3 regions of the Streptomyces sp. NPDC006384 genome follow, and region 3 is predicted to be linked to each of the others. Evidence: riboswitches for the same ligand, from Rfam matches in the RefSeq annotation. Region 3 holds a riboswitch; each other region holds the start of a gene.

Region 1 (6,805 bases), on a different contig from region 3:
GTCGGCGGAGGGCAAGCCCTGCTTCCTCGTCCCCGGTGACGGCGGCGGCTTCGTGTCCCGCCTCGCCGACGAGACGGAGGACCGGCAGCTCACCGAGGGCCTCGACGTGCTCCGCGACTCACGGCGGGTGCTGGACGACCCGCTGTCCCCGAACGTCGAGGTCCGCTACGCCGCGATCCGGCTGACCGAGTGCCTCGCGGACGCCCTCCGGGTCGCGGAGTCCCGGGGCCGCCGCCTGGCCCCGGCCGGGGACGAGGACGAAGACGAGGACGGCGGTGGCGCGGATGCCTAGGGTTGCCCCACAGCACCCGGAGCCCGACCGCACCCCTCACGGAGTACGCCCATGCCCCTCCCGTACGTCCTGCTCTCCGCCGCCGTCTCCCTCGACGGGTACCTGGACGACGCCGGGGCCGGGCGGCTGATGCTGTCCTCGCCCGCCGACTTCGACCGGGTCGACGAGGTGCGGGCGTCCGTCGACGCGATCCTGGTGGGCGCCGGCACGATCCGGGCCGACAATCCGCGGTTGCTGGTGAACTCGGACCGGCGGCGGGCCGGCCGGGTCGCCGCGGGGAAGCCGGAGTACCCGCTGAAGGTCACGGTCAGCGGGTCCGGCGAGCTGGACCCGGCGGCGGCCTTCTGGCACACCGGCGGGGAGAAGGTGCTGCTGACCACGGACGAGGGCGCCCGGCGGGCCCACGCGCTCGGCATCGCCGCCGCCGTCGTACCGCTCGGCGGCGCGCTCGACTGGCGGGCGGCGCTGGAGCACCTGCACGACCGGCTGGGTGTGCGGAGGCTGATGGTCGAGGGCGGGGGGAGCGTCCACAGCCAGCTGCTGCGGCAGGGACTCGCCGACGAGCTGCAGCTCGTCCTCGCTCCGCTGCTCGTCGGGGACCCGGACGCGCCCCGGCTGTTCGGGCCCGGCGACTACCAGCGCGGGCGGCTCCGGCTGGTGGAGACGCGGCGGATCGAGGACGTCGTGTTCATGCGGTACCTGCCGACCGCCCCGGGGACCGGGAGCGAGCCGGCCGCCGCCGACCGGCACTGGCTGGCGCTCGCCTGCGAGCTGGCCGAGCTGTGCCCGCCCTCCGGCACGGCGTTCAGCGTGGGGGCGGTGATCGTCGCCGCCGACGGGACGGAACTCGCGCGCGGGCACTCGCGGGAAGGGGACGACCCGGTCGTGCACGCCGAGGAGGCCGCGCTCGCCAAGACCGACCCCGCCGATCCGCGGCTCGCCACGGCCACGGTGTACTCCAGCCTGGAGCCGTGCGCCCGCCGCGCCTCCCGGCCCGCGCCCTGCGCCCGGCTGATCCTCGACGCCGGGGTGCGCCGGGTGGTCACCGCCTGGCGCGAGCCGGACACCTTCGTGCCGGGCGCCGACGGCAGCGGGGTGCTCGCCGCCGGCGGCGCCGCCGTGGTCGTACTGCCGGAGTACGAGGGGCGCGCGAAGGCGCCGAACCGTCACCTCGAGGGCCCCTGAGATACGCGTGTGCGTTCCACCCCCGACATGACGTACACTGGAGACACAACGACGCGGGGTGGAGCAGCTCGGTAGCTCGCTGGGCTCATAACCCAGAGGTCGCAGGTTCAAATCCTGTCCCCGCTACTGAAGACCGAAGGCCGGAATCCGAAAGGGTTCCGGCCTTCGGTGCGTCCTGGCGTCCTACGGCGTCTCGTGACGTCCTGTGCGCCCGGCGGCCCGCGTGGCCGTCACCCGGCCGGACCTCACGGCTCGCCCCCCACCCCCGCCCCGGGAAATCTGGAGGACGGACGGCGACCGGGGCGGCGGGAGACGAGTGGTGCGGCCAGACGAGGCGGAGGGCGAGGGGGAGAGCAGGGAGAAGGGCAAGGAGAAGGGCAGGGGCGCGGACGGCCGGACCGGCGGCCGGCTCCCCGGCGACCCGGTGCCCGGCCCCGTGCCCGACCCGGGCGTCGGCGACCCCCCGATGCCCGTACCGTCCTCCCCCGACGGGGCGCGGCGGCGGGCGCTGTACGGCCGCAGGTTCGTGCGCGCGCTCCCCGTCCTGCTGATCGTCGCCGCCATCCTGTACGACGTCCTCACCCCCCGGTACTTCACCGCCGCGCCCCTCTACACGGCCGCGCCCCTGGTCGCGGCGCCGGTCTACTCGCGGCGCGGCACCGCGCTCACCGGTGCCGCCGTGGTCGTCACCGTCCTCTGCCTCCAGACGACCAAGGGCGTCATCCACTACGTGGACTCGCTCACCGAGCTGATCACCATCGCCACGGTCGCCGGTCTCGCCGTCCTCGTGAACGCCTTCGTCCGGCGCACCGACGAGCAGCTCGCCTCCGCCCGCGAGATCGCCGAGGCCGCCCAGCGCGCCGTACTGCCCCAGCCCGCCGAGCGGATCGGCGGCTTCGAGATCGCCGCCTGCTACGAGGCCGCCCAGGCCGACGCCTTCATCGGCGGCGACCTGTACGCGGTGCAGGACAGCGCGCGCGGGGTGCGGCTCATCGTCGGCGACGTGCGCGGCAAGGGCATGGGCGCGGTGGCCGCCGTCGCCGTGGTGATCGGCGCGTTCCGGGAGGCGGCCGAGCAGGAGGCGACGCTGGAGGCGGTGGCGCAGCGGCTGGAACGGGCCCTGGCCCGCGAGGGCACCCGGCGGGAGGGGCTGGACGCCTTCGAGGGATTCACCACCGCCGTCCTCGCCGAACTCCCGCACGGCGAGGGGGTCCTCCGCATCGTCAACCGCGGCCACCCGCCGCCCCTGCTGCTGCACGCCGACGGCACCGTGCACCCGTTGCAGGTCAGGGAGTACGCGCTGCCGCTCGGGATGGGCGAGCTGGGGGTGTGGCCCGACCGGGCCGAGCAGGCACCCTTCCCCGGCGGAGCCACCCTGCTGCTGTACACCGACGGGCTGTCCGAGGCCCGTGACGCCCTCGGCAGGTTCTACGACCCCCAGGCACGCCTGTCCGGACGCGTCTTCCGGCACCCGGCCGAGCTGCTCGACACCCTCGCCGACGACGTGCGCCGGCACTCCGGGGGCGGCATGACGGACGACATGGCTCTGCTCGCCGTACGCCGCCACTGAGCACCACCCCGACCGGAGTCACGGCGGGTGACCGAGCGACCGCCCTGCGCATAACAACTGACACACAGTCAGAAACGTGTGTTGCGGGACGGTGGCCTGATAGGCGGTCAACTCGCCCCGTTTTCGCACTTCATGAGACATACGTCCCGGCCGGAATCCTTAATGATCACCCGGAACGGCTTGGAATCGACGCCTCGCTTCTATTAACGTTCGATAACGCAGCGCGGTCGTCCCAGCCGTCACAGAAGGCGGCTCCGTGCGCACGCGCCGAATCCCGCGAGGGAACCGGGGAACCACCACTCTGGGGTGAATCGGGCGTATGCCGCCGTGGAGACACGGCCGGTTTACGCGCGTAGGAGACCTTCCTGCTCCGAACCCGTCAGCTAACCCGGTAGGCGGAAGGAAGGAAAGGAGTACGCCCACGTGGCGTCCAACCGGCCTGCTCCCGAGGCCCCGTTCGCGCCGAGCGCGCACGACACCGACATCTTCGGCCACGACGTCCCCCGCGCCGGAGAGGGCCCCTGGGAGGAGTGGAACCCCACCGCGGAGTCCGTCCGTCCCGTCCGCGGCCGGCACCGCGTCGCCAAGCAGCGCGGCGGGCTCGCCCGCAGCTCCACCGTCCTCGGCGTCGGTGTCATAGCGGCCGTCGGAGCGGGCGGCATGGCCAGCGCGCAGACCGGCAAGGCACCGGTGCCGATCTCGATGCCCGATCTGCCGAACGTCGGCTCGCTGGTCCCCGGCGTCTCCGACGACTCCGGTGACGGGCCGGCGGCCGAGGGCTCCGCCGCCCCGCTCAGCAGCATCGTCACCGCCTCCGCGGACACCGGCGAAGGCGCCACCGACGCAGGCGAGGCCCTGCGGGCGCGCATCATGCAGCAGGCCGAGCAGCAGCAGATCCAGGTCGACACCAAGGCCGCCGAAGAGGCCGCGGCCGCCGCCGAGAAGGCGGCCGCCGAAGCCGCCGCCAAGGCGGAGAAGGAGGCCGAGGCCAAGGCCGCCGCCGCCAAGGCGAAGGCGGAGGAAGAGGCCAGGAAGAAGGCCGAGGCCGAGCGGCTCGCCGAGCTGGCCAGGCAGTACACGCTGCCGACCTCCTCGTACACGATCACCTCCACCTACGGCCAGGCCGGCTCCATGTGGTCCTCCGGCCAGCACACCGGCCTCGACTTCGCCGCGCCCACGGGTACCCTCCTCAAGGCCGTCCACACCGGCACGATCACCGAGGCGGGCTGGGCCGGCGCCTACGGCTACCGCACGGTCCTCACCCTGGAGGACGGCACCGAACTCTGGTACTGCCACCAGGCGTCGATGAACGTCAGCGTCGGCCAGAAGGTCAGCACCGGGGACGTCATCGGCCGCGTGGGCGCCACCGGCAACGTCACCGGGCCGCACCTGCACTTCGAGGTCCACACCAGCGGCGGAGGCGGCGTCGACCCGGCGGCCTGGCTGCAGGACAAGGGCCTCAGCCTCTGAGAACACCCGCGCCGCACGCGCCGCCCAAGTCGCCCCGCGTCACGTCCGGTACGGGTTGTGGGGCGGGGCGTACAGGGGGCGGGCACCGGCGTACGGGGCGGCGGGATGCGGGACGGGCGCCGGGTACGGCGGGTGAAGCCCGTACGTCACGGGCGCCCCGTGGAACCCGTACGGCGGCCGGTGCGGTACGGGCATCCGCACCGGCGGCGCCGTGACGCGGGCCGCGTGCTCCAGCGCGGGGCGCGCCGCCTCCCGGCGGTGCCACAGCCCGTCCAGCAACTCCCGCTCCCGTACGGTGTAGTCCGCGCCCGCCCTGCCCCGGCGGCCCCGCTGCCGCAGGAACGCCAGCGAGGTCGCGTACGCCTCGTACCGCGCCACCGCACGCGCCGCCGGTTTCCCGCCGTGCCTGCGCGCGTACCGCCGGGCGATGCGCCGCGCCCGCATCGAGCCGAGCGCGAACGGCTCGGCCGGGCCCAGCCAGCCGGCCAGGACGTAGACGGGCAGCTCGGCGCGGACGGCGGCCAGTTCACGCTGCCGGGTCCAGATCGCCAGCCAGGTCAGCAGCCCGAACGCGGGCACCATGAACGCCCCGTACACGGCGAGGAAGCCGTACCCGCCGAGCGAGGCCGAGCCGTTCCACAGGGCGTGCATGCCCATCGCCAGCAGCAGTCCGCCCAGCGGGAGAAGGGCACGCGGCAGGAGGCGGCGGCGGCCGGCGGTGAGCGCGGCGACGCCGAATCCGACGCCGGTGAGCACGGTGAACAGCGGGTGGGCGAACGGCGACATCACGACGCGGACGAAGAAGGTCGCCGCGGTGACGGAGGCGACGCCCCGGCCGCCGGTGAGCTGGTCGGTGCCGAAGGCGGTGCCCAGGTAGAGGATGTTCTCGGTGAAGGCGAAGCCGGTGGCGGTGACACCGGCGATGACGACGCCGTCGAGGACGCCGGTGAAGTGCCGTCTGCGGAAGAGGAAGACGAGGAGGACCGCGGCCGCCTTGGCGGACTCCTCGACGACGGGCGCTATCACCGTGGCGCCCAGGGTGTCCGCGCCGGCGGGATCGGCGGTGGCCGTCGCTATCCACCGCGTCGCGAAGCTGTTCGCGATGATCGCTATCAGCGCCGCCGCGCAGGCGCCCCAGGCGAAGGAGAACAGCAGGTTCGGCCAGGGGCCGGGATCGACCCGGTCCAGCCAGCGGAAGGCCGCCAGCAGCAGCGGCACGGGAAGCACCGCCAGGCCCAGCCCCACCAGGAACCCCTCGGTGCCGGTCTGCTCGCGCACCAGGGCCAGGATCACCAGGCCGGAGAGCGCGAGCAGGGCGATCAGCGCCCCGTGACGCACCCAGGCCCGCTGCCACCAGTGCGGACGCGGACGGACGGGCGGACGCGGCGGATACGGGGGACAGGTGGCCACGGCATGGACCCTAACCGGTGGGAGGCTACTGCTCCTCGCGCCGCCCACTGTGCGATACGGGGTGCGGTACGCGGCGGAAGAGCAAGTCGTTCACCACGTGACCCTTGTCCAGTCCCTGGCTCTCGAAACGGGTCAGCGGCCGGTTCTCGGGACGCGGCGCGAAACCGCCGCCGGGCACCGTGTTCTCGAAGTCGGGGTGCGCGGTGAGGACCTCGAGCATCTGCTCCGCGTACGGCTCCCAGTCGGTGGCGCAGTGCACGACGGCGCCCGGCGCGAGGCGGGAGGCGGCCAGGGTCAGGAACTCCGGCTGGATCAGGCGGCGCTTGTGGTGCCGCTTCTTCGGCCAGGGGTCGGGGAAGTAGACGCGCAGCCCGGCGAGGGAGTCGGGGGCGAGCATTTCGCGCAGGAGGATGATCGCGTCGCCGTTGGCGACCCGGACGTTGGTGAGCCCCTGCCGGTCGGCGAGGGCGAGCAGGTTGCCCTGGCCGGGAGTGTGGACGTCCACGGCGAGGATGTTGGTGTCCGGGTCGGCGGCGGCCATCCGGGCGGTGGCCTCGCCCATGCCGAAGCCGATCTCCAGGACGACGGGGGCGGTGTTCCCGAACAGCTCGGCGAGGTCGAGGACCCGCTGTCCGTCGATGTCCAGTCCCCACTTCGGCCACAGCCGTCGCAGGGCGTCCGCCTGCCCGGCGGTCACCCGGCTCCGGCGCGGCTGGAAGCTGCGGATCCGCCGCTCGAAGTGCGACCCGGCGGGATCGGCCTTCGGGCCGTCGGGGAACCGGGGCTCACCCGCAGCACGGTCATGCCGGTCCAGGGCGCCGTCGAGCGCCTGCGGCGGGGTCTCGGGGGAGTGACGGGAATCAGACACAGTGAGTCGA
Region 2 (6,805 bases), on a different contig from region 3:
ACCCCGAGGTCGCCGAGGGCGCGGCGCGGGCCGCGCGGGACTGGGGCGGCGGTGCGACCGGATCCCGGCTGGTCACCGGGACGACGGAGCTGCACGCCGAACTCGAGCGGGAACTGGCCGGCTTCTGCGGCTTCGAGGCCGCGCTCGTCTTCTCCTCCGGCTACGCGGCCAACCTCGCCGCGGTCACCGCACTGGCCCCCCACGGCTCCCTCGTCGTCTCCGACGCGGGCAACCACGCCTCGCTGATCGACGGCTGCCGGCTCGCCCGGGGCACCACCCAGGTCGTGGCACACGCCGACCCGGAAGCGGTCCGCAAGGCACTCGCCGCCCATGCCGGGCCCGCCGTCGCCGTCTCCGACACGGTCTTCTCCGTCGACGGCGACGCCGCCCCGCTGACGGCCCTCGCCGAGGCGTGCCGGGAGCACGGGGCCGGGCTGGTCGTCGACGACGCCCACGGCCTCGGCGTCCTCGGCGAGGGCGGCCGGGGCGCCCCGCACGCGGCGGGGCTCGCGGGCGGCGACGACGTCGTCGTCACGGTCACCCTGTCCAAGTCGCTCGGCAGCCAGGGCGGCGCCGTACTCGGCCCCGCACGGGTGATCGACCACCTGGTCAACACCGCCCGGACCTTCATCTTCGACACCGGACTCGCCCCCGCGGCCGCCGGCGCCGCCCTCGCGGCACTGCGGCTGCTGCGCCGCGAGCCCGCACGGGCGGAGCGGGCGCGCACCGTGGCGGCCGACCTGCACGCACGCCTGACCGCCGCGGGCCTGGACGCCGTACGTCCGGACGCCGCGGTGGTCTCGGTGCGCGCCCCGTCCCCGGAGGGGGCCGTGCGGTGGGCGGCCGACTGCCGTACGGCCGGCCTGTCCGTGGGCTGCTTCCGCCCGCCCTCCGTGCCCGACGGCATCTCACGGCTCAGGCTGACCGCCCGTGCGGACCTCTCCGGGGAACAGATCGAACGCGCTGTACGGGTGATCGGCGAAACGCGGCCATGAGTCGGCGTGGCACGGCCGTGTGTCGCACGATGCCCGGTCGGGTCAGCCGGCCCGCCCGGGCCGGCCGCGGCGGAACACGGCCGTGAACGACGCCCAGCTCCCGGGGGAGAAGAGCAGCGCGGGCCCGGCCGGGTCCTTGGAGTCGCGCACGGCGAGGAGTCCGGCCCAGGGGCCGGCCGGCGGACGGGCCGTCTCCACGCAGTTGTTGGCTCCGGTGCTGTAGCTGCTGCGCAGCCATCGCACGCCGTGCAGATCGGTACTCGTGGGGGTCTTCCGAGGAAGTGCGGACATGGTGGTTCCTCCTTACGCGCCGGCCGCTGTCGCGGCGATGTAGTCCAACGAGTCCTCGGGCGAAAGGGCATGGTGCTGAAGGGCGTCGAAGGCCTCGGTGTAGGCCTCCAGGTCTTCTTTCCGTTCGAGATAGACGCTACTCGTCAAGTGGTCGAGAACAACCACGTCCAGATCGGAGACGTTCGGAAATGAGAAAATTACGAACGGACCGGTGACGCCGATGTGCGCCCCGGCGGAGAACGGCAGTACCTGCAACCGGACATGGGGCAGCCGCGCGGCCTCCACCAGCCGGTCCAGCTGACGGGACATCACCCCGGGCCCGCCCACCTCCCTCCGCAGTACGGCCTCGTCGAGGACCGCGTTCAGCGCCAGCGGGGGATCGGACCGGAGCACGTCCTGCCGGGCCAGCCGGACCTCCACCAGCGTGTCCAGCCGCTCCTCGGTCAGCCCGTCCACCGCGGCCCGCGTCACCGCGCGCGCGTACTCCGGCGTCTGCAGCAGCCCGGGCACGACGGTGGTCTCCAGCGTGCGCATCGCGCTCGCCTGGGACTCCAGACTGATGAAGTCCCGGTACGTCGGCGGCAGTACCCCGCGATAGGCGTGCCACCAGTGGTGCCGCCCGCCCGCGTCCTCGGAACCCGCCAGCAGCCCCAGCAGCTCCCGCAGTTGGGGATCGTCCACGCCGTAGGCGTCCAGCAGTAAGCGCACGTCGGCCGGTTTCGCCCCGCTCGTCCCGGTCTCGATCCGGCTGACCTTCGACTGGTGCCAGCCCACCAGCCGGGCCGCCTCGCCGCTGGTGATCCCCGCCGACGTGCGCAGGGCGCGCAGCTCCGCGCCCAGCTTCCGGCGGCGCACCACGGGGCCGTGCTGCATGGGCCATTCCTCCGCTCCTCATGAGCCGCCCGAATACGGTCTGCCGTCGCAGAGTTCACCGCTTCGAGCGACAGATATATGCATAACTCGGTGGATCGCCGCCCCGCACCGGGGAGGTGGTGGCAGTCTGACGGTCAAGCACCAGTCCGGGACCGTACTCGAACCACCCGCTCCGTGTCGGGCTGCGGTCCCGTGGGAAAGGGACGACGTCGCCATGGCAGACCACCTGGAAGCATCCGTCACTCTGCCGAGCGAACCCGCCTCGGTGGCCGCCGCGCGTACCTATGCGGTGGGCACGCTGGCGGAATGGGGCCTGCCCGCGGACGCGGACACCTCCGAGACCGTCCGGCTGATCGTCTCCGAGCTGGCCACCAACGCGGTCCAGCACACCTTCGGACAGTCGCCCACCTTCACGGTGGACCTCGTGCTCGACCGTGACGAGCGGCTGACCGTCGGCGTCACCGACAGCCATCCGCGGTTCCCCAAGCGTCTGCCGGCCGCCGTGCAGCAGGACAACGGCCGGGGCATGGTGATCATCCGCTGGCTGGCGGCGGAGTACGGCGGCAGGCTGCGGGTACGGCCCACGCGCGAGGGCGGCAAGACCGTCTCCATCGAACTGCCCTGGACGGCGCCGGGGGGCCCGGCGTCCGCGGAGCCGGGCACGGGGCCCGCGGTGCCCGTCCCGGCCGCGGAGCCCGTCCCGGCCGCGGAGCCCGTCCCGGCCGGGGATGCCCCGGGGCGAGGCGGAAGGGGCGGCACGATCCCTGAAGCCGAGATGAGGGGCTGAGGCGGGGACGACGCGTACGGCGACCCGCGCGCCCCGGCCGCCGTGTGCCGGGTGGTGCCGTCCCGCGCCCGGCGGTGTCCCCGTCGAGGGCGGTGCGCCGACGGCACGGACCGGCGCTCCACACCCGGGCAGGTGACGGCGCGCCAGGACGCCGTCACCTGCCCGGGCGGATCACTTCACCCGGCCGTACCAGACCTTGTTGGTCCAGATCTTCTGCAGACGCACCACGTCCCCGGTCTTCGGGGCGTGCCACATCTTGCCCTTACCGGCGTAGATGCCCACGTGGTAGACGTAGCTGCCCGAGTGGAAGAACACCAGGTCTCCGGCCTTGCGGCTCTTGGCGGAGATGTGCCGGGTCTTGTTGTACTGCTGCGCCGCGGTGCGCGGCAGCTTCTTGCCGGCCTTCTTGAACGAGTACAGGGTCAGTCCGGAGCAGTCGAACCTGTACGGCCCGACGGCGCCCCATGCGTAGGGGGAGCCCTTCTTCGAAGCAGCGATCTTGAGGGCCTTGGCCGCGTGGGTGGCGGCGGCGGCCTCACCGGACGCACCGGGGACCACGAGGGAACCGCCCACGGCGGCGAGGGTCAGGGCGGAGGCCGTACCGGCACGGGCCACCAGCGACGGGACACGATTGAGCGCAGTCATGCGCAACCCTTCGTCAGCCGCCTGTGAAGGATGACCTGTCGGATTCGGGCTGGCGAAGTTGCCCGGCCGCGCGAGTGCGGCTTCACCCCAAGGGCCACTCGGTCCGGTCATGGCGTGACCGTTCCCGGCGACCCGTCGTGCTCGGGTCCTCCACTCCTGCCGATCCACTCCTGTCGACCGGTCGTCCGGGCGGCGGCAGGACTCGGCGTCCGCCCGGACCGCCCCGCCGCTGCGGCGGGGGCTTGTCGTCAGTCACGGATCTTGTCCCACCGGGGTCGGAAAATCCCAACGGAACGGGGCACTTGTGTTGTTACTCACCACTCACCCGTTCGGGTGGACACATCCCCGCCCTCCGTACCCACACACGCGGCGGCGACGCCGGGACCAGCGGCGGAAGGGGGAATTCCGGCTCCCGGGGAAGCGGAGTGCGCAAGCTCGGCGGGCGGGAAATTCGAGGTGTTCCTACGCTGAAAGGGGGTACGCCGGATGGTCCGTTTCGGCCACCGGCCGAGAGGATTCCGAGAGCGGGGAGCGGGCGTGCGTCAGCGCGCGAAGACACCGGGACGACCTGCGGGCATGCGAACGGGACGCCGACGGCACGGTAATCACCCGGTCAAATCAACGTGACGTGGCAGAAACACTTTAGCCGTACTCTGCACCCCGATCCACCTGCGTTTTTCGGAACAACGGGGCGTGCTTTCGGGCTCTTTCCTGTGTGTTACATCTAGATCCGTCGCGGTGGCCGCGGCAGCCGGGCCGTTCGGTTCCGGCATGTCTTTCTGTGAGGTGATTCGTGCAGCTGACCCCGCACGAGCAGGAACGCCTGCTCGTCCATGTGGCCGCGGACGTGGCCGAGAAGCGCCGGGCGCGCGGAGTGAAGCTCAACTACCCCGAGGTCGTCGCGCTGATCACCTCGCACATCCTCGAAGGCGCCCGCGACGGTCGCACGGTCGGCGAACTGGTGTCCTCCGGACGCAAACTGATCCAGCGTCACGAGGTCATGGAGGGCGTACCCGAGATGATCCACGACGTACAGGTCGAGGCCACCTTCCCCGACGGCACCAAGCTGGTCACCGTCCACGACCCGATCATCTGACAGGGACGGCAGCCGTGATTCCCGGAGAGATCCTCTTCGCCGACGAGCCGGTCGTCTTCAACGAGGGCCTGGAGAGCATCCGCCTGACCGTGCTCAACACCGCCGACCGGCCCGTCCAGGTCGGCTCCCACTACCACTTCGCCGAGGCCAACCCCGCCCTCGCGTTCGACCGCGGCCTCGCCCACGGCAGACGGCTCGACATAGCCGCCGGCACCGCCGTCCGGTTCGAGCCCGGCATCCCGGTCGACGTGGAGCTCGTCCCCCTGGCCGGCGCCCGCGTCGTCGTGGGCCTGCGCGGCGCGACCGGAGGTGCCCTCGATGCCTGAACTGTCCCGAGCCGCCTACGCCGACCTGTTCGGCCCCACCACCGGCGACCGCATCCGCCTCGCCGACACCGACCTCCTCGTCGAGATCGAGGAGGACCGCTCGGGCGGCCCCGGCCGCTCCGGCGACGAATCCGTCTTCGGCGGTGGCAAGGTGCTGCGCGAGTCGATGGGCCAGTCGTGCGCCACCCGCGCCGACGGCGCCCCCGACACCGTGATCACCGGCGCCGTGATCATCGACCACTGGGGCATCGTCAAGGCCGACATCGGCATCCGCGACGGCCGGATCACCGGCATCGGCAAGTCCGGCAACCCGGACACCATGGACGGCGTCCACCCGGAGCTGGTCATCGGCCCCGAGACCGAGATCATCGCGGGCAACGGCAGGATCGTGACCGCCGGCGGCATCGACACCCACGTCCACTTCATCGCTCCGACCGTCATCGCCGAGGCGCTCGCCTCCGGCATCACCACCCTCATCGGGGGCGGCACCGGACCGGCCGAGGGCAGCAAGGCCACCACGGTGACCCCGGGTTCGTGGCACCTGGCCCGGATGTTCGCCGCCCTGGAGTCGAGCCCCGTCAACATCGGGTTCCTCGGCAAGGGCAGCACCATGTCCAAGCAGTCGATGCGCGACCAGCTGCGCGCCGGCGTCCTCGGTTTCAAGATCCACGAGGACTGGGGCGCGACCCCCGCCGTCATCTCCGCCTGCCTGGACGTCTGCGAGGAGTCCGGCGCCCAGCTCGCCATCCACTCCGACACCCTGAACGAGGCCGGCTTCGTCGGCGACACCTTCGACGCGGTCGCCGGCCGCACCCTGCACGCCTTCCACGTCGAGGGCGCCGGCGGCGGCCACGCTCCCGACATGATCACGGCGGTCTCGCTGCCGAACATGCTGCCGGCGTCCACCAACCCGACCCGGCCGCACACCGTCAACACCGTCGAGGAACACCTCGACATGCTGATGGTCTGCCACCACCTGAACCCCGCAGTCCCGGAGGACCTGGCCTTCGCGGAGTCCCGCATCCGGCCGAGCACCATCGCGGCCGAGGACATCCTGCACGACATGGGGGCGATCTCCATCATGTCGTCGGACGCCCAGGCCATGGGCCGCATCGGCGAGGTGATCCTGCGGACCTGGCAGACCGCCCACGTGATGAAGGCCCGGCGCGGCTTCCTGCCCGGCGACACCAGGGCCGACAACCACCGTGCCCGTCGCTATGTCGCCAAGTACACCATCAACCCCGCGGTCGCCCAGGGCATCGACCACGTGGTCGGCTCCGTCGAGTCCGGGAAGCTGGCCGACCTGGTGCTGTGGGAGCCGCGTTTCTTCGGGGTGAAGCCGCAGCTCGTCCTCAAGGGCGGGCAGATCGCCTACGCCCAGGTGGGCGACGCCAACGCCTCCATTCCCACCCCGCAGCCCATGCTGCCGCGCCCGATGTACGGCGCGCTCGGCACCGCACCCGCCATGAACTCGCTGAACTTCGTGGCCGAGGCGGCGATCGAGGACGGGCTGCCGGAACGCCTCGGCCTCGGCAGGGAGTTCGCGCCCATCCGCTCGACCCGCGGCCGAACCAAGGCCGACATGCGGGAGAACGACGCCCTGCCGCGCGTGGAGGTCGCCGCGGACTCCTTCGCGGTCACCATCGACGGTGAACTCGTCGAACCCGCACCAGCCGTCGAACTGCCGCTCGCGCAGCGGTACTTCCTCTTCTGAGCGCCGTCGTGAGCCGCGCAGCGCTGCTGGTCCTGTCGGACGGCCGCTTCCCCGCCGGTGGGCACGCCCACTCCGGCG
Region 3 (6,805 bases):
CAGAGTACGGCTCGCGTACGACAATGGCGCGAGGCAGTCTGTGGGGTACGGACGCCGGGCCGAGGCCGCGGTCCGGCGGTCCTCCGGGGCGGCGCACGGTGGCGTTCCGGCACGCTTCACGATATGGGAAACTGGTCTAGACAAGACTGGTCTAGACAACTTGACCTCGAACACCTGAAGGGCAGCATCACATGGCTGAGCGCCGCGTCAACGTCGGCTGGGCCGAGGGCCTCCACGCCCGCCCCGCCTCCCTCTTCGTCCGGGCCGCCACGGCCACAGGCGTCCCGGTGACGATCGCCAAGGCCGACGGCAAGCCCGTCAACGCGGCCTCCATGCTGGCCGTTCTGGGCCTGGGCGCCCAGGGTGGCGAGGAGGTCGTCCTCGCCTCCGACGCCGAGGGCGCGGACGCCGCTCTGGACCGGCTGGCGAAGCTGGTCGCCGAGGGGCTCGAGGAGCTTCCCGAGACCGTCTGAGGTGACGGCACACCCGATGTGACGGCACACCGACGAAGGCCCGCCCGGACCACCGGGCGGGCCTTCGTCCGCTCCGCGGCTCCCCGGGAGGCCATCGGGTTTCCGGGGCCCCGGCTCCCGGAACACGGACAGGCCCCGGCGCGCGAGCCGGGGCCTGTCGGGGTTCTGCCGTCGGATGTTCCGCCGTCGGTCGTCAGATGTCCACGCCGTGGGAGCGGAGGTAGGCGACGGGGTCCATGTCCGAGCCGTACTCGGGGCCCGTGCGGGCCTCGAAGTGCAGGTGGGCACCGGTGACGTTGCCGGTGGCACCCGAGAGGCCGATCTGCTGGCCGGCCTCGACCGGCTGCCCCACCGAGACGTCGACGGACAGCAGGTGGCCGTACTGGGTGTAGGTGCCGTCGTGCATCCTGATCACGACCTGGTTGCCGTACGCGCCGCCCCAGCCGGCCTCGACGACGGTGCCGACGCCGACCGCGTGCACCGGGGTGCCGGTGGAGGCGTGGAAGTCGATGCCGGTGTGGCTGCCGGAGGACCACAGGGAGCTGCCGGCCTGGTAGGCCGTGGAGACGTAGGAGGCGGTGATCGGCGAGACGAAGGTGTTGAGCCGCTCGCGCTCCGCCTCACGGGCGGCCCGCTCCTTGGCCTCACGGGCGTCCTTCGCGGCCTCGGCGGCCCGCTCGCGCGCCGCCTCCATCGCCGCCTCGCGGGCGGCGGCGTGCTGGGCGGCCTGCTTCTGCGCGGTGGCCTGCGCGTCGATCTCGTCGGCCACGGTGTCGCCGATGGAGACGACGGGGGTGAGACCGGTCTGCTCGGGATCGGGCTCGGCGGCGAGAGCCGGGGCCGCGAGGGTGCCGACGACGCCGGTGGTGGCGAGGGCCGCGACGCCCGCCGCGCGGGCGGTGGTGCGGTGCATGCGGCTGGGACGGCGGTGCTTCCCTGAGGCGCGCGTGAACGCCATGTGGCGGCTGATCCTTTCCTTCCCTCTCGCCTACCGGGTTAGCTGACGGGTTCGGAGCAGGAAGGTCTCCTACGGACCCCCTCGCCGAAGCGCGGGCGTCCGATTCACCCCAGGGACTGCGTTGGGTCCCCGGCTCCCCTGGCTCGCGCCGTACGGGGACTCGGCGATGACTGTCCGGTGCCGCGGGTGCGGCGCACTGCCTGACGGACAGCCGGGACGACGCTAGACGCGAGTGTGTTCAATCCTCAAACGCAACAGGGTTTTTGTAGCGCACGCCACAGCGCAGACGGGCAACCTCTCCCCCAATTCGGACATGTGACGGCCCGGTGACGCGAGCGTCACCGGGCCGTCACCCGCGCGTGCCGCTACTCGGCGGCCACGACGGTGACTTCACCGATGCCGAGGGCCTCCACGGGCTCCTTGATCTGCGCCGCGTCACCGACCAGGACCGTCACCAGACGGTCCACCGGGAAGGCGCTCACGACCGCCGCCGTGGCCTCCACCGTGCCGGTGGCGGCGAGCCGACGGTACAGCGTGGCCTGGTAGTCGTCGGGCAGATGCTGCTCGACCTGGTCGGCCAGCGTGTCCGCGACGGCCGCCGCCGTCTCGTACTTCAGCGGCGCCACGCCCACCAGGTTCTGCACGGCGACGTCGCGTTCGGCGTCGGTGAGGCCGCCCTCGGCGAGCGTGCGCAGCACTGTCCACAGGTCCTGCAGCGCCGGACCGGTGTTGGGCGTGTCCACGGAGCCGCTGATGGCGAGCATCGCGGCGCCCGTGCCGTCGGGCGCGGACCGCAGGACCTGCCCGAACGCCCGTACGCCGTAGGTGTAGCCCTTCTCCTCGCGCAGGACGCGGTCCAGGCGCGAGGTGAGGGTGCCGCCGAGGCAGTACGTGCCGAGCACCTGCGCGGGCCACACCCTGTCGTGCCGGTCGGGCCCGGTGCGGCCGATCAGCAGCTGCGTCTGGACGGCACCGGGCCGGTCCACGATGACGACCCGTCCGGTGTCGTCGGCGGCCACCGGCGGCACGGGGAGCGGCTCGGCGGCGGAGCCGGTCCACGCGCCGAGGGTCTCGCCGAGCAGCGCGTCGAGGTCGACGCCGGTGAGGTCGCCGACGACCACGGCGGTGGCCGTGGCGGGGCGGACGTGCTTCTCGTAGAAGGCGCGGACGGCGGACGCGTCGATGTTCGCGACCGTCTCCTCGGTGCCCTGGCGCGGGCGCGACATGCGCGAGCCGGCCGGGAACAGCTCCTTGTAGAGCTCCTTGGCGGCGCGCCGGGAGGGGTTGGCCAGCTCGTGCGGGATCTCGTCGAGCCGGTTGCGCACCAGCCGTTCGACCTCGCTGTCCGCGAACGCGGGTGCCCTGAGGGCGTCGGCGACCAGGCCGAGGGCCTTGGCGAGGCGGGAGACCGGCACCTCCAGGCTCAGCCGGACGCCGGGGTGGTCGGCGTGCGCGTCGAGGGTGGCGCCGCAGCGCTCCAGTTCGGCGGCGAACTCCTCGGCGGAGTGCTTGTCGGTGCCCTCGGAGAAGGCGCGCGCCATGATCGTGGCGACGCCGTCGAGACCGGCCGGCTCGGCGTCCAGGGGCGCGTTCAGCGACACCTCGACGGCGACGACCTGCTGGCCGGGGCGGTGGCAGCGCAGCACGGTGAGGCCGTTGCCGAGGCTGCCGCGCTCGGGGGCGGGGAAGGCCCACGGCTTGGGCTCGCCGGCCTGCGGACGGGGGTGGAATTCCATGGTGGCGAGCTCGGTCACTTGGCCGCCTCCTCGTTCTCGTCGGCGTCGTCGGCGGCGTTCTCGTCGGCGGGGGCGGTGGGCTCGTAGACGAGCACCGCGCGGTTGTCGGGGCGCAGGCGGGCCTTGGCCACCTCCCGGACCTCCTCGGCCGTCACCTCGAGCACCCGCTGCACGGCGGTGAGGGCGAGCTGCGGGTCGCCGAACAGGACGGCGTACCGGCACAGTTCGTCGGCGCGGCCGGCGACCGTGCCGAGCCGGTCCAGCCACTCGCGCTCCAGCTGGGCCTGGGCGCGCTCCATCTCCTCGGCCGTGGGGCCCTCCTCGGCGAACCGGGCGAGCTCCTCGTCGATGGCGGTCTCGATGACCGGCACCTCCACGTCTCCGGACGTCTTCACGTCCAGCCAGCCCAGGGAGGGCGCCCCCGCCAGCCGCAGCAGGCCGAAGCCGGCGGCCACGGCGGTGCGGTCGCGGCGCACCAGCCGGTTGTAGAGGCGGGAGGACTCGCCGCCGCCGAGGACGGTGAGGGCCAGGTCGGCGGCGTCGCACGCGCGCGTGCCGTCCTCCGGCAGGCGGTAGGCCGCCATCAGGGCGCGGGCCGGGACCTCCTCCTCGACGACCTCGCGCAGCTGCTCGCCCATGATGTCGGGCAGCGAACCGTCCCGGGGCGGCTGCTTGCCGTCGTGCGAGGGGATGGAGCCGAAGTACTTCTCGATCCAGGCGAGCGTCTGCTCGGGGTCGATGTCGCCGACGACCGACAGCACCGCGTTGTTCGGCGCGTAGTAGGTGCGGAAGAACTGGCGGGCGTCCTCCAGGGTCGCCGCGTCCAGGTCGGCCATCGAGCCGATCGGGGTGTGGTGGTAGGGGTGGCCCTCCGGGTAGGCGAGGGCGGTCAGCTTCTCGAAGGCGGTGCCGTAGGGGACGTTGTCGTAGCGCTGGCGGCGCTCGTTCTTGACGACGTCCCGCTGGTTCTCCATGGACTCCTCGTCCAGGGCGGCGAGCAGGGAGCCCATGCGGTCGGCCTCCAGCCAGAGGGCGAGCTCCAGCTGGTGGGCGGGCATGGTCTCGAAGTAGTTGGTGCGCTCGAAGCTGGTGGTGCCGTTGAGCGAGCCGCCGGCGCCCTGCACCAGTTCGAAGTGGCCGTTGCCCTTGACCTGGGCGGAGCCCTGGAACATCAGGTGCTCGAAAAGGTGAGCCAGACCGGTGCGTCCCTCGACCTCGTGGCGCGAGCCGACGTCGTACCAGAGGCACACCGCCGCGACCGGGGTCAGGTGGTCCTCGGAGAGCACCACGCGCAGGCCGTTGGCCAGGCGGTGCTCGGTCGCTGTCAGGCCGCCGGAGCCTGCCCGGGTGGTGGCCGTGTGACCCATGGGCATGTACGTCCCTTCGATCGCCGAAATCTCGGTGGAATCATCGGGCGGAACTGCGGAATTCCGCCGGTCCTGCCACTGTATGCAAGCGTGCGGGCGACCGGTGGAGTTCCCGGACCTCGTACGCCGAGAGCGAGAACGCGGCGGGCGTGGCGCCGGACCGCCCGGGGCGGGGGCGTACCCTGCGGGCAGCGCCGGGGCCGGGCGGCCCGTGACGGGTCCCGGTCGGTCGCTGTCAGTGCCGCGGTCCACAATGGACCGCGTCAGATCACCGTCACGCTTCAGCAAGGAGCCGGCAGCGATGGCCCGCCGTAGTACGAAGACCCCGCCGCCCGACGACTCGTACGAGGAGAAGATCCTCGACATCGACGTCGTCGACGAGATGCAGGGCTCCTTCCTCGAGTACGCGTACTCGGTCATCTACTCCCGTGCGCTCCCGGACGCCCGCGACGGCCTCAAGCCGGTGCACCGCCGCATCGTGTACCAGATGAACGAGATGGGCCTGCGTCCCGACCGCGGCTACGTCAAGTGCGCCCGCGTCGTCGGCGAGGTGATGGGCAAGCTGCACCCGCACGGCGACACGTCCATCTACGACGCCCTGGTCCGGATGGCGCAGCCGTTCTCGATGCGCGTGCCCCTGGTCGACGGCCACGGCAACTTCGGTTCCCTGGGCAACGACGACCCGCCGGCCGCCATGCGGTACACCGAGTGCCGGATGACCGAGGCGACGAGCCTGATGACGGAGTCCATCGACGAGGACACCGTCGACTTCGGCCCCAACTACGACGGCCAGGAGCGGGAGCCGGTGGCCCTGCCCGCCGCCTTCCCGAACCTGCTGGTCAACGGCGCCTCCGGCATCGCCGTCGGCATGGCCACGAACATGCCGCCGCACAATCTGCGCGAGGTGATCGCGGCCGCCCGGCACCTGATCCGGTACCCGAACGCCGACCTCGACGCGCTGATGAAGCACGTGCCGGGTCCCGACCTGCCCACCGGCGGCCGGATCGTCGGCCTGCCGGGCATCAGGGACGCCTACGAGAAGGGCCGCGGCACCTTCAAGATCCGGGCGACGGTCAGCGTGGAGACGGTCACGGCCCGCCGCAAGGGCCTGGTCGTCACCGAGCTGCCCTTCGCGGTCGGCCCCGAGAAGGTCATCGCGAAGATCAAGGACCTGGTCGGGGCGAAGAAGCTCCAGGGCATCGCCGACGTCAAGGACCTCACCGACCGCGAGCACGGCCTGCGCCTGGTCATCGAGATCAAGAACGGCTTCGTGCCGGAGGCGGTCCTGGAGCAGCTGTACAAGCTGACGCCGATGGAGGAGTCCTTCGGCATCAACAACGTCGCCCTGGTCGACGGCCAGCCCCTCACGCTCGGCCTCAAGGAGCTGCTGGAGGTCTACCTCGACCACCGTTTCGACGTCGTCAGACGCCGCAGCGAGTTCCGGCGCACCAAGCGCCGCGACCGTCTCCACCTGGTCGAGGGCCTGCTCACCGCGCTGATCGACATCGACGAGGTCATCCGCCTCATCCGTTCCAGCGAGAACTCGGCGCAGGCCAAGCAGCGTCTGATGGACCGCTTCTCGCTGAGCGAGGTGCAGACCCAGTACATCCTGGACACGCCGCTGCGCCGGCTGACCAAGTACGACCGCGTCGAGCTGGAGGCGGAGAAGGACCGGCTCAACACGGAGATCGAGGAGCTGACGCGGATCCTGGAGTCGGACTCGGAGCTGCGCAAGCTGGTCTCGGCCGAACTGGCGGCGGTGGCCAAGAAGTTCGGCACCGACCGGCGTACGGTGCTGATCGAGTCGCCGAGCGCGCCGGTGGCCGCCGTGCCGCTCCAGGTGGCGGACGACCCGTGCCGGGTGCTGCTGTCCTCGACGGGACTGCTGGCCCGTACCGCGAACGACGCGCCCCTGGTCACCGAGGCCGGGGCCAAGCGCGTCAAGCACGACCTGATCGTCTCGGCGGTGCCGGCCACGGCGCGCGGCGAGGTGGGCGTGGTGACGTCCGGCGGCCGGCTGCTGCGGGTGAACGTCGTGGACCTGCCCCAGCTCCCCGAGCCGATGCCGGTGCCGAATCTGTCGGGCGGCGCGCCGCTGGCGGAGTTCGTGTCCCTGGAGGACGACGAGACGGTCGTCTGCCTGACCACGCTGGACGAGTCCTCGCCGGGGCTGGCGCTCGGCACCGAGCAGGGCGTCGTCAAGCGGGTGGTGCCCGACTATCCGTCCAACAAGGACGAGCTGGAGGTCATCACGCTCAAGGAGGGTGACCG

Evidence for each region. Region 3 has a riboswitch for cyclic di-AMP ahead of ACFYOJ_RS22295 (M23 family metallopeptidase). Riboswitches for the same ligand answer to the same signal wherever they lie in the genome.
Region 1: another riboswitch for cyclic di-AMP. It lies ahead of ACFYOJ_RS31055 (M23 family metallopeptidase); the one in region 3 lies ahead of ACFYOJ_RS22295 (M23 family metallopeptidase).
Region 2: another riboswitch for cyclic di-AMP. It lies ahead of ACFYOJ_RS14925 (C40 family peptidase); the one in region 3 lies ahead of ACFYOJ_RS22295 (M23 family metallopeptidase).

The regions. Positions count from the first base shown of each region.
Region 1 is NZ_JBIAHR010000029.1:80,628-87,432, forward strand. Features, by position in the region: gene ACFYOJ_RS31035 (hypothetical protein) at 1-292, shown strand, start outside; gene ACFYOJ_RS31040 (dihydrofolate reductase family protein) at 344-1,477, shown strand; tRNA gene ACFYOJ_RS31045 (tRNA-Met) at 1,530-1,603, shown strand; gene ACFYOJ_RS31050 (PP2C family protein-serine/threonine phosphatase) at 1,794-3,047, shown strand; cyclic di-AMP (ydaO/yuaA leader) riboswitch at 3,303-3,459, shown strand; gene ACFYOJ_RS31055 (M23 family metallopeptidase) at 3,471-4,517, shown strand; gene ACFYOJ_RS31060 (PrsW family intramembrane metalloprotease) at 4,557-5,927, opposite strand; gene trmB (tRNA (guanosine(46)-N7)-methyltransferase TrmB) at 5,953-6,795, opposite strand.
Region 2 is NZ_JBIAHR010000009.1:223,492-230,296, reverse strand. Features, by position in the region: gene ACFYOJ_RS14945 (8-amino-7-oxononanoate synthase) at 1-995, shown strand, start outside; gene ACFYOJ_RS14940 (DUF397 domain-containing protein) at 1,038-1,286, opposite strand; gene ACFYOJ_RS14935 (helix-turn-helix transcriptional regulator) at 1,299-2,159, opposite strand; gene ACFYOJ_RS14930 (ATP-binding protein) at 2,374-2,946, shown strand; gene ACFYOJ_RS14925 (C40 family peptidase) at 3,118-3,591, opposite strand; cyclic di-AMP (ydaO/yuaA leader) riboswitch at 3,595-3,809, opposite strand; gene ACFYOJ_RS14920 (urease subunit gamma) at 4,385-4,687, shown strand; gene ACFYOJ_RS14915 (urease subunit beta) at 4,702-5,013, shown strand; gene ACFYOJ_RS14910 (urease subunit alpha) at 5,006-6,727, shown strand; gene ACFYOJ_RS14905 (urease accessory UreF family protein) at 6,736-6,805, shown strand, end outside.
Region 3 is NZ_JBIAHR010000016.1:61,006-67,810, forward strand. Features, by position in the region: gene ACFYOJ_RS22290 (HPr family phosphocarrier protein) at 192-473, shown strand; gene ACFYOJ_RS22295 (M23 family metallopeptidase) at 667-1,431, opposite strand; cyclic di-AMP (ydaO/yuaA leader) riboswitch at 1,444-1,607, opposite strand; gene ACFYOJ_RS22300 (pitrilysin family protein) at 1,797-3,185, opposite strand; gene ACFYOJ_RS22305 (pitrilysin family protein) at 3,182-4,540, opposite strand; gene ACFYOJ_RS22310 (DNA topoisomerase IV subunit A) at 4,836-6,805, shown strand, end outside.